Regions from separate parts of the Streptomyces sp. NPDC001410 genome, predicted to be linked through region 2. Evidence: riboswitches for the same ligand, from Rfam matches in the RefSeq annotation. Region 2 holds a riboswitch; the other holds the start of a gene.
What was found. A riboswitch is a leader RNA that binds a small molecule or an ion and turns the genes downstream of it on or off. The one in region 2 is predicted to bind cyclic di-AMP.
Positions count from the first base shown of each region.

Region 1 (3,703 bases), on a different contig from region 2:
GAGGCGGTCTATCTCGTCGGCGACGAACTGGGCCTCGTCGTGCTCGGTGTCGGCGACGTAGCCGGTGATCCGGGCGCCCTGGCCGGCGTTGGTCCACAGGTTCTTCGGGCGGCGGGACTCGTTGCGCTCGATGACCGCGTTGGCGGCGGACAGGATGGTCTGCGTGGAGCGGTAGTTCTGCTCCAGCAGGATCGTCGTCGCGTTCGGGTAGTCCTCCTCGAACTGGAGGATGTTGCGGATGGTCGCGCCCCGGAAGGCGTAGATCGACTGGTCCGCGTCACCCACGACGCAGAGTTCGGCGGGCGGGAGGTCGTACTCGTTCGGCGGGGTGTCGACGTCCTCGGGGGCATGCTCGCCGGTGCCGACCAGCTCGCGCACCAGCGCGTACTGGGCGTGGTTGGTGTCCTGGTACTCGTCGACCAGGACGTGCCGGAAGCGGCGGCGGTAGTGCTCGGCGACGTCCGGGAAGGCGCGCAGCAGGTTGACCGTCGTCATGATCAGGTCGTCGAAGTCGAGCGCGTTGGCCTCGCGCAGCCGCGACTGGTAGAGCGCGTAGGCCTGGGCGAGGGTCTTCTCGAAGCCGTCGGCGGCCTGGGCGGCGAAGTCCTCCTCGTCGATCAGCTCGTTCTTGAGGTTGCTGATCTTGGCGCTGAAGGACTTGGGCGGGAAGCGCTTGGGGTCGAGGTCCAGATCGCGGCAGACCAGGGCCATCAGGCGCTTGCTGTCGGCGGCGTCGTAGATGGAGAAGCTCGACGTGAAGCCGAGCTTCTTCGACTCGCGCCGCAGGATCCGTACGCACGCGCTGTGGAAGGTCATGACCCACATCGCGTTCGCGCGCGGGCCGACGAGCTGCTCGACGCGCTCCTTCATCTCGCCCGCGGCCTTGTTGGTGAAGGTGATCGCGAGGATCTGGCCCGGGTGCACGTTCCGCTCGGCGAGCAGGTGGGCGATGCGGTGGGTGAGCACACGGGTCTTGCCGGAGCCTGCGCCGGCGACGATGAGCAGCGGGGAGCCGGCGTGGACGACCGCGGCGCGCTGGTTCTCGTTCAGCCCCTCCAGGAGCGCCGCCGCGTCGAGCGCGGGGCGAGGTGCGCCGTCGCGGTAGTACGCGTCCCGGTCCGGCGGCACATCGAACTTCCCGCCGAACAGATCGTCCGGAAGCGGCTCCGGAGCGTGATCGTCCTCGGGCGGCGGCGGGGGCTCCTCCTCGCGCCCGCGAGGGGCCTGGAGGTCCGCCAGGAAGCTGTCGTCAAAGAGGCTGCTCATCGCTCTCCGAGTCTAGGGCGCCGCACCGACAACCGACTGCCGTCCCGGGAACATGGCCGGTTCGGAAAAGGCGGGTCCTTCGCGCCCCAGGACGGTCGAACAGCCCCTCACACAGCGGAATCACCCCGTGACACGGGAGCGATCCCACACCCAGGTCACGAAAATGTATCGGACATATCGTGCACCAACCTTCACACGAGACACACCAGTTGGCTAGGTTGCGGGGCGGGCCGCACGCCCCCTTCCGGCGAACGTCGCCGATCCGCGCGGCCTCCGCCGAGTCCGGCGCGCCCCCGCACGGTGCCCGGAGCCGGGGACCCACCGAACCTGGGGTGAATCGGCACACGTCCCGTCCCGGGACGAGGGCCGTAGGGCAAACCTTCCGACCACCCGCCCGAACCCGACAGCTAACCCGGTAGGCGGCACATGGAAGGAGTCGCCTCCCTTGGCGTCGCACCGCAAGTCGCGCCCCGCGGGCACACTCGGAGCAGGTTTCCGCACCCCGGTCCTCGCCACCGCCGCCCTCACCTCCGTGGCCGTGCTGTCCCAGACGGCCGACGCCGCTCCCGCGGCCGATGGAAAGCCGAGCCTGGAGGAGGTCGAGAAGAAGGTCGACGACCTCTACCGCCAGGCGGAGTCGGCGACCGAGAAGTACAACGCCGCCAAGGAGCAGACCGGCAAGCAGCGCACCCACATCGACAGCCTGCGCGACGAGGTCGCCCGGCGGACCGCCCGGATGAACAAGGCCCGCGAGGAGCTGGGCACGTTCGCCGCCGCCCAGTACCGGACCGGGACCGCCTCGACCGACACCGCCACCTTCCTGCTCGCGGACAGTCCCCAGGACTACTTCGACGAGAGCCAGCTGATGAACCGGCTGACCTCGCGGCAGAAGAGCGCCGTCGACGACTACGTCACCGAGCAGGCCGCGACCATGAAGAAGCGGCAGGAGGCCGCCAAGAGCCTCCAGACGCTGTCCGAGTCGCAGAACGAACTGCAGACCGCCAAGGCCACCGTCCAGAAGAAGCTCGCCTCCGCGCGCGAGCTGCTGTCCCAGCTGACGGCCGAGGAGAAGGCCCGGCTGGCGGCGATCGAGCGGCAGAAGCAGGAGGAGGCCGCGCGCAAGGCCGCGGAGCTGGCCAAGCAGCAGGCGGCAGCGGCCAAGGCCAAGGAGGAGGCCCAGGCGCAGGCGAGCGGTTCGTCCACGTCCAGCGGCTCGTCCACGTCCAGCGGCTCGTCGACCTCCGGCGGCTCGTCGACGTCCTCCGGGACGTACGCCACCAAGGCCGAGAAGGCGATCGCCTTCGCCCGCGCCCAGATCGGGAAGCCCTACGTGTGGGGCGCCACCGGACCCGGCTCGTACGACTGCTCGGGCCTCACCCAGGCCGCCTGGAAGGCCGCCGGCGTCTCGCTCCCGCGCACCACCTACGACCAGGTGAACGCCGGCACCACGGTCTCCCTGGCCAATGCGCAGCCCGGCGACCTGATCTTCTTCTACGACGACATCAGCCACGTCGGCATCTACATAGGCAACGGCATGATGATCCACGCCCCCAAGCCGGGCGCGTACGTCCGCGAGGAGTCGATCTACTACGGCGGCGAATCGATCATCCACAGCTTTGTCCGACCCGCCTGACCACCACCCCCTTCGTCCAGCCCGACCGTCCCCTTATTCGAAGTTCCGAGCGCCACGCGCGCGCGTGGCCTCCGCGCCCCGCCCGCGCGGCTGCCTAGCATCGGGCCCATGCCCGGCATCTCAGCTCTGCGTACGTGGTGGGCGGGGCGTCCGCCGGCAGCGGGTGCCGCCGTCATGGCGACCGGCATCGTCTCGGTGGGCCTGCATCTGACGGGCCCCGAGACGGTGTCCCGGGTCTTCCTGTGGCTGGCCTGCGTCGCCTGGGTGGCGCTGGCCGCCGACTTCCTCGTACGGCTGGTGGCGCAGCGGGAGCGCTGGGTGGCCGAGGCGCACAGCCCGGGCTCACTCACCGCCGTCGCCGCCACGGCCGTGCTCGGCACCCGGTTCTCGGCGCTCGGCCGGCAGACGCCGGCCGAGGCGGCGCTGGCGCTGGCCGTGGTGCTCTGGCCGGTGCTGCTGTACCTGGTCATACAGCACTGGGAGCGGCACATGCCGGGAGCGGTGTTCCTGTGTTGTGTCGCCACACAGGGGCTTGCGGTGCTGGCGGCCACGCCGGCCGCGGCCGAGACGACGGCCTGGCTCGCGCACGCCGCGCTGGTGCTGTTCTGGCTGGGCCTGGTGCTCTACGGCCTCGCCCTGCCGCGCTTCGATCCGCGGCAGATCCTCGAGGGGGCCGGGGACCACTGGATCGCGGGCGGGGCGCTCGCCATCTCGGGGCTGGCCGGGGCGAAGCTGCTCTCTGCCGACAGTCCGCGGCTGTACCTGTGGAACGACGACGACCGGGGCGTGCTGCGGAACGTGACG
Region 1 is NZ_JBIAWE010000009.1:391,796-395,498, reverse strand. Features, by position in the region: gene pcrA (DNA helicase PcrA) at 1-1,266, opposite strand, end outside; cyclic di-AMP (ydaO/yuaA leader) riboswitch at 1,531-1,703, shown strand; gene ACFY3C_RS22400 (NlpC/P60 family protein) at 1,712-2,899, shown strand; gene ACFY3C_RS22395 (tellurite resistance/C4-dicarboxylate transporter family protein) at 3,008-3,703, shown strand, end outside.
Region 1: linked by a shared signal. The riboswitch ahead of ACFY3C_RS22400 (NlpC/P60 family protein) and the one ahead of ACFY3C_RS02915 (peptidoglycan DD-metalloendopeptidase family protein) in region 2 are both predicted to bind cyclic di-AMP.

Region 2 (3,703 bases):
TCAAGCCCCTCGCCGACCAGGTGCACGGCCTCGGCATGCAGTTCGGCATCTGGGTCGAGCCGGAGATGGTCAACCCCGACAGCGACCTCTACCGCGCCCACCCCGACTGGGTGCAGTACCAACCGGGACGTAAGCGGACGGAACTGCGCAACCAGCTCGTCCTCAACCTCGCCCGCGAGGACGTCCAGGAGTACCTCTGGGAGCAGCTGGACACCCTCCTGTCGAGCGCCCCGATCGACTACGTGAAGTGGGACTTCAACCGCTGCTTCACCGACGCCGGCTGGCCCGGGGAGCCGTACCCGCAGCGTCTGTGGGTGGACCACGTCCGCGCCCTGTACGCCCTGCTGGACCGGCTGCGCGCCGCCCATCCCTCGGTCGCCTTCGAGTCCTGCTCGGGCGGCGGCGGGCGGATCGACCTCGGCGTGATGAGCCGTACCGACCAGGTGTGGACCTCCGACAACACCGACCCGCTCGACCGGCTCGCGATCCAGCACGGCTTCAGCCAGATCCATCCGGCGCGGGTCATGGCCGCCTGGGTCACCGACAGCCCGAACACCCAGCTCAACGGGCGGGAGAGCTCGCTGCGGTTCCGCTTCGTCAGCTCGATGGCCGGGGTCCTCGGCGTCGGCGGCGACCTCACCGAGTGGACCGGGGAGGAGCTGGCCGAGGCTCGTCGCTGGGTGGACCTCTACAAGGAGATCCGACCGGTCGTCCAGCGCGGCGACCAGTACCGGCTGCGGCCCCCGACGGGCGGTCTGAGCGCCGTCCAGTACGTCCTCGGGGGCGAGGCCGTGGTCCTCGCCTGCCTCCAGGCGCAGCACTACGGCGAGCCGGTGCCGGCGCTGCGGCTGCGCGGACTCGACCCGAAGGCGTCGTACGAATGCCGCGAAACGAGCGAAGTGCACCGCGGGGTCGTCCTGCTGCACCACGGGCTGCGCACCGGACTGAAGGGTGACCTGGATGCGACGGTTCTCCGGCTACGCCGCATCTGAGTGTTCTGTCCGAATTGGAGCCTTCATTCCAACTCGCTCTGGAGTAAGGGGGCGTGGGAAGTCGGCGCGTGAGGAGCGTCATATTCGTGACCGTGCGTCGCGCGTCATGTCCACGTAATCCCCATAAAAGCGAAGGCAATTGAAAAGGGGGAGGATTCGGGAATTCACGGAGAGTGACCGTGAATTCCCGAATTCGATCACTTGAAACGCCGACGCCGGGAAACTGCTTCTTGTCCGGTTGCGTCTTGCTCGCTTACGTTCGCCACCAATCCGGACGGAACGCCGAATCCTGCCGCCGCCCGGAGTCCCCACACACTTCACCCGTGTTCGGCAGGAGCGGGGGACCCGCCAGGTACGACTGCCTGTCCCGGTCTCCGGAACAGGCTGGGGTGCAGCCACGCACCGCGCGGCCGGGCAGCTCCAGCCCGAACCCGTCAGCTCACCTCGCAGGCGCCGGAGAGGAAAGCGCCATGCCCACGAAGGGTAAGCACCGCCGTCCCAAGACCCCGCGTCTCACCCGCTCGATCGCCGTCGCCGGAACCGGCGGTGCCGCGCTGGCCCTGCCGCTCCTCGGGGCCACCGGAGCGCACGCCGCCACCACGCAGTCCGTTTCCGGAAAGGCCGTGCAGTCCCTTCCGGCCGTGGAAAAGACGACCGTGAAGAAGGCGGCCGCGCAGCTGAATTCGGGTGTGCGCACCTACACGGTGCAGTCCGGCGACTGGCTGGCGAAGATCGCCGACGCGCAGCACGTCAGCGGCGGCTGGCAGCGGCTCTACGACGCCAACCGGCAGGCCGTCGGCCAGGACCCCTCGCTGATCCACCCGGGCCTGAAGCTGTCGCTCGGCGCGAAGGTGGCCCGGACGCACACCGAGCCCTCCGCCCCGGCGCCGGCATCCCCGGCCCGGTCCCAGTCGGGCCAGGCCTCCGGTGCCGCCACCGCACCCTCCGCCCCCTCGGTGCCCTCCGTGCCTTCCACCGGCTACACCCTCCCGGTCGTCGGCGCCACCATCGGCACCGCCTACCACGTGGCCGGCAGCATGTGGTCCAGCGGCCACCACACCGGCGTCGACTTCGTCGTGCCGACCGGTACCCCGCTCAAGGCCGTCGCCGCCGGCACCGTCGTCTCCGCCGGGTGGGGCGGCGCGTACGGCAACCAGGTCGTCATCAAGCTGAACGACGGCTACTACGCCCAGTACGCCCACCTCTCGCAGCTCTCCGTCTCGGCCGGCCAGACCGTGACCGCGGGCCAGCAGATCGGCCTCTCCGGCGCGACCGGCAACGTGACCGGCCCGCACCTGCACTTCGAGATCCGCACCACGCCGAACTACGGCTCGGACATCGACCCGCTCGGCTACCTCCGCTCGCACGGCGTCGCCGTCTGAGCGTGTGCGCACCGTCAACACGCCTGACCGTGGCGTTATTCCAGGATTGGCAAATCATTTAAGGGTGTCTCATCTCACCGTTCGTCAACCCCTGCCTACGGTCGCGTAGGTCACATCCGAAGGTGAATCATGGTCCGACGTGGCAGACGATTCGAAGAATGACAACAGATCACTGATCGGGTCGTACGTGGCGGTGGGGGACAGCTTCACCGAGGGCGTGGGCGACCCCGGCCCCGACGGGGCGTTCGTGGGCTGGGCCGACCGGTTCGCGGTACTGCTCGCGGACCGGCGTCCCGAGGGCGACTTCGCGTACACCAACCTGGCCGTGCGCGGAAAGCTGCTCGACCAGATCATGGCGGACCAGCTCCCGAAGGCCGTCGAACTCGCCCCGGACCTCGTGTCCTTCTGCGCGGGCGGCAACGACATCATCCGGCCCGGCACCGACCCGGACGAGGTGGCCGAGCGTTTCGAGCGGGCCGTGTCCCAGCTCACCGACGTCGCGGGCACCGTGCTCGTGACTACCGGCTTCGACACCCGTGGCGTCCCGCTGCTCAAGCATCTGCGCGGCAAGATCGCCACCTACAACGGGCACGTCCGCGCCATCGCCGACCGGTACGGGTGCCCCGTGCTCGACCTGTGGTCCCTGAAGTCCGTCCAGGACCGCAGGGCGTGGGACGACGACCGGCTCCACCTCTCACCCGAGGGGCACACGCGCGTGGCGCTGCGCGCAGGCCAGGCCCTCGGCCTGCAGATCCCGGCCGACCCGGAGCAGCCCTGGCCGCCGCTCCCGCCCCGGGGCACCCTGGAGGTCCGCCGCGACGACGTCCACTGGGCCCGCGAGTACCTCGTCCCGTGGATCGGCCGCCGGCTGCGCGGCGAGTCCTCCGGCGACCACGTGACGGCGAAGGGCACCCTGTCGCCGGACGACATCAAGATGCGGATCGCGTCGGTGGCGTGACGGCCGGCGTCCGTGCCCCGCACCGCGCGAGCCCGGCGGTGCGGGGCACATCCGTACCACCGCACCGACCGGACGCTCACCGCTTCGGCTCGGTCAACGCCTCCCGGCCCAGCCCGAGTTCCCGGGCCAGGGCCTCGTCCGCCCACTGCCGCGCCCGGGACCGCGGCACCGAGCCCGGGTACGACGTGAGCTGCACCGCGAGACCGTCGAGGAGCGCGGTGAGCCGCAGCGCCGCTCCCGCGGGGTCGGCGCACTCGAACTCGCCCCCCGCCACGCCCTCCGCGATGACCGCGGTGATCGCCGCCTTCCACTGCTGGTCCAGATCGCGGGTGACCTGCCGGAGGGCGGGCTCGCGCAGTGCCACCGCCCAG
Region 2 is NZ_JBIAWE010000001.1:668,800-672,502, reverse strand. Features, by position in the region: gene ACFY3C_RS02920 (alpha-galactosidase) at 1-992, shown strand, start outside; cyclic di-AMP (ydaO/yuaA leader) riboswitch at 1,296-1,458, shown strand; gene ACFY3C_RS02915 (peptidoglycan DD-metalloendopeptidase family protein) at 1,463-2,374, shown strand; gene ACFY3C_RS02910 (SGNH/GDSL hydrolase family protein) at 2,547-3,332, shown strand; gene ACFY3C_RS02905 (TetR/AcrR family transcriptional regulator) at 3,409-3,703, opposite strand, start outside.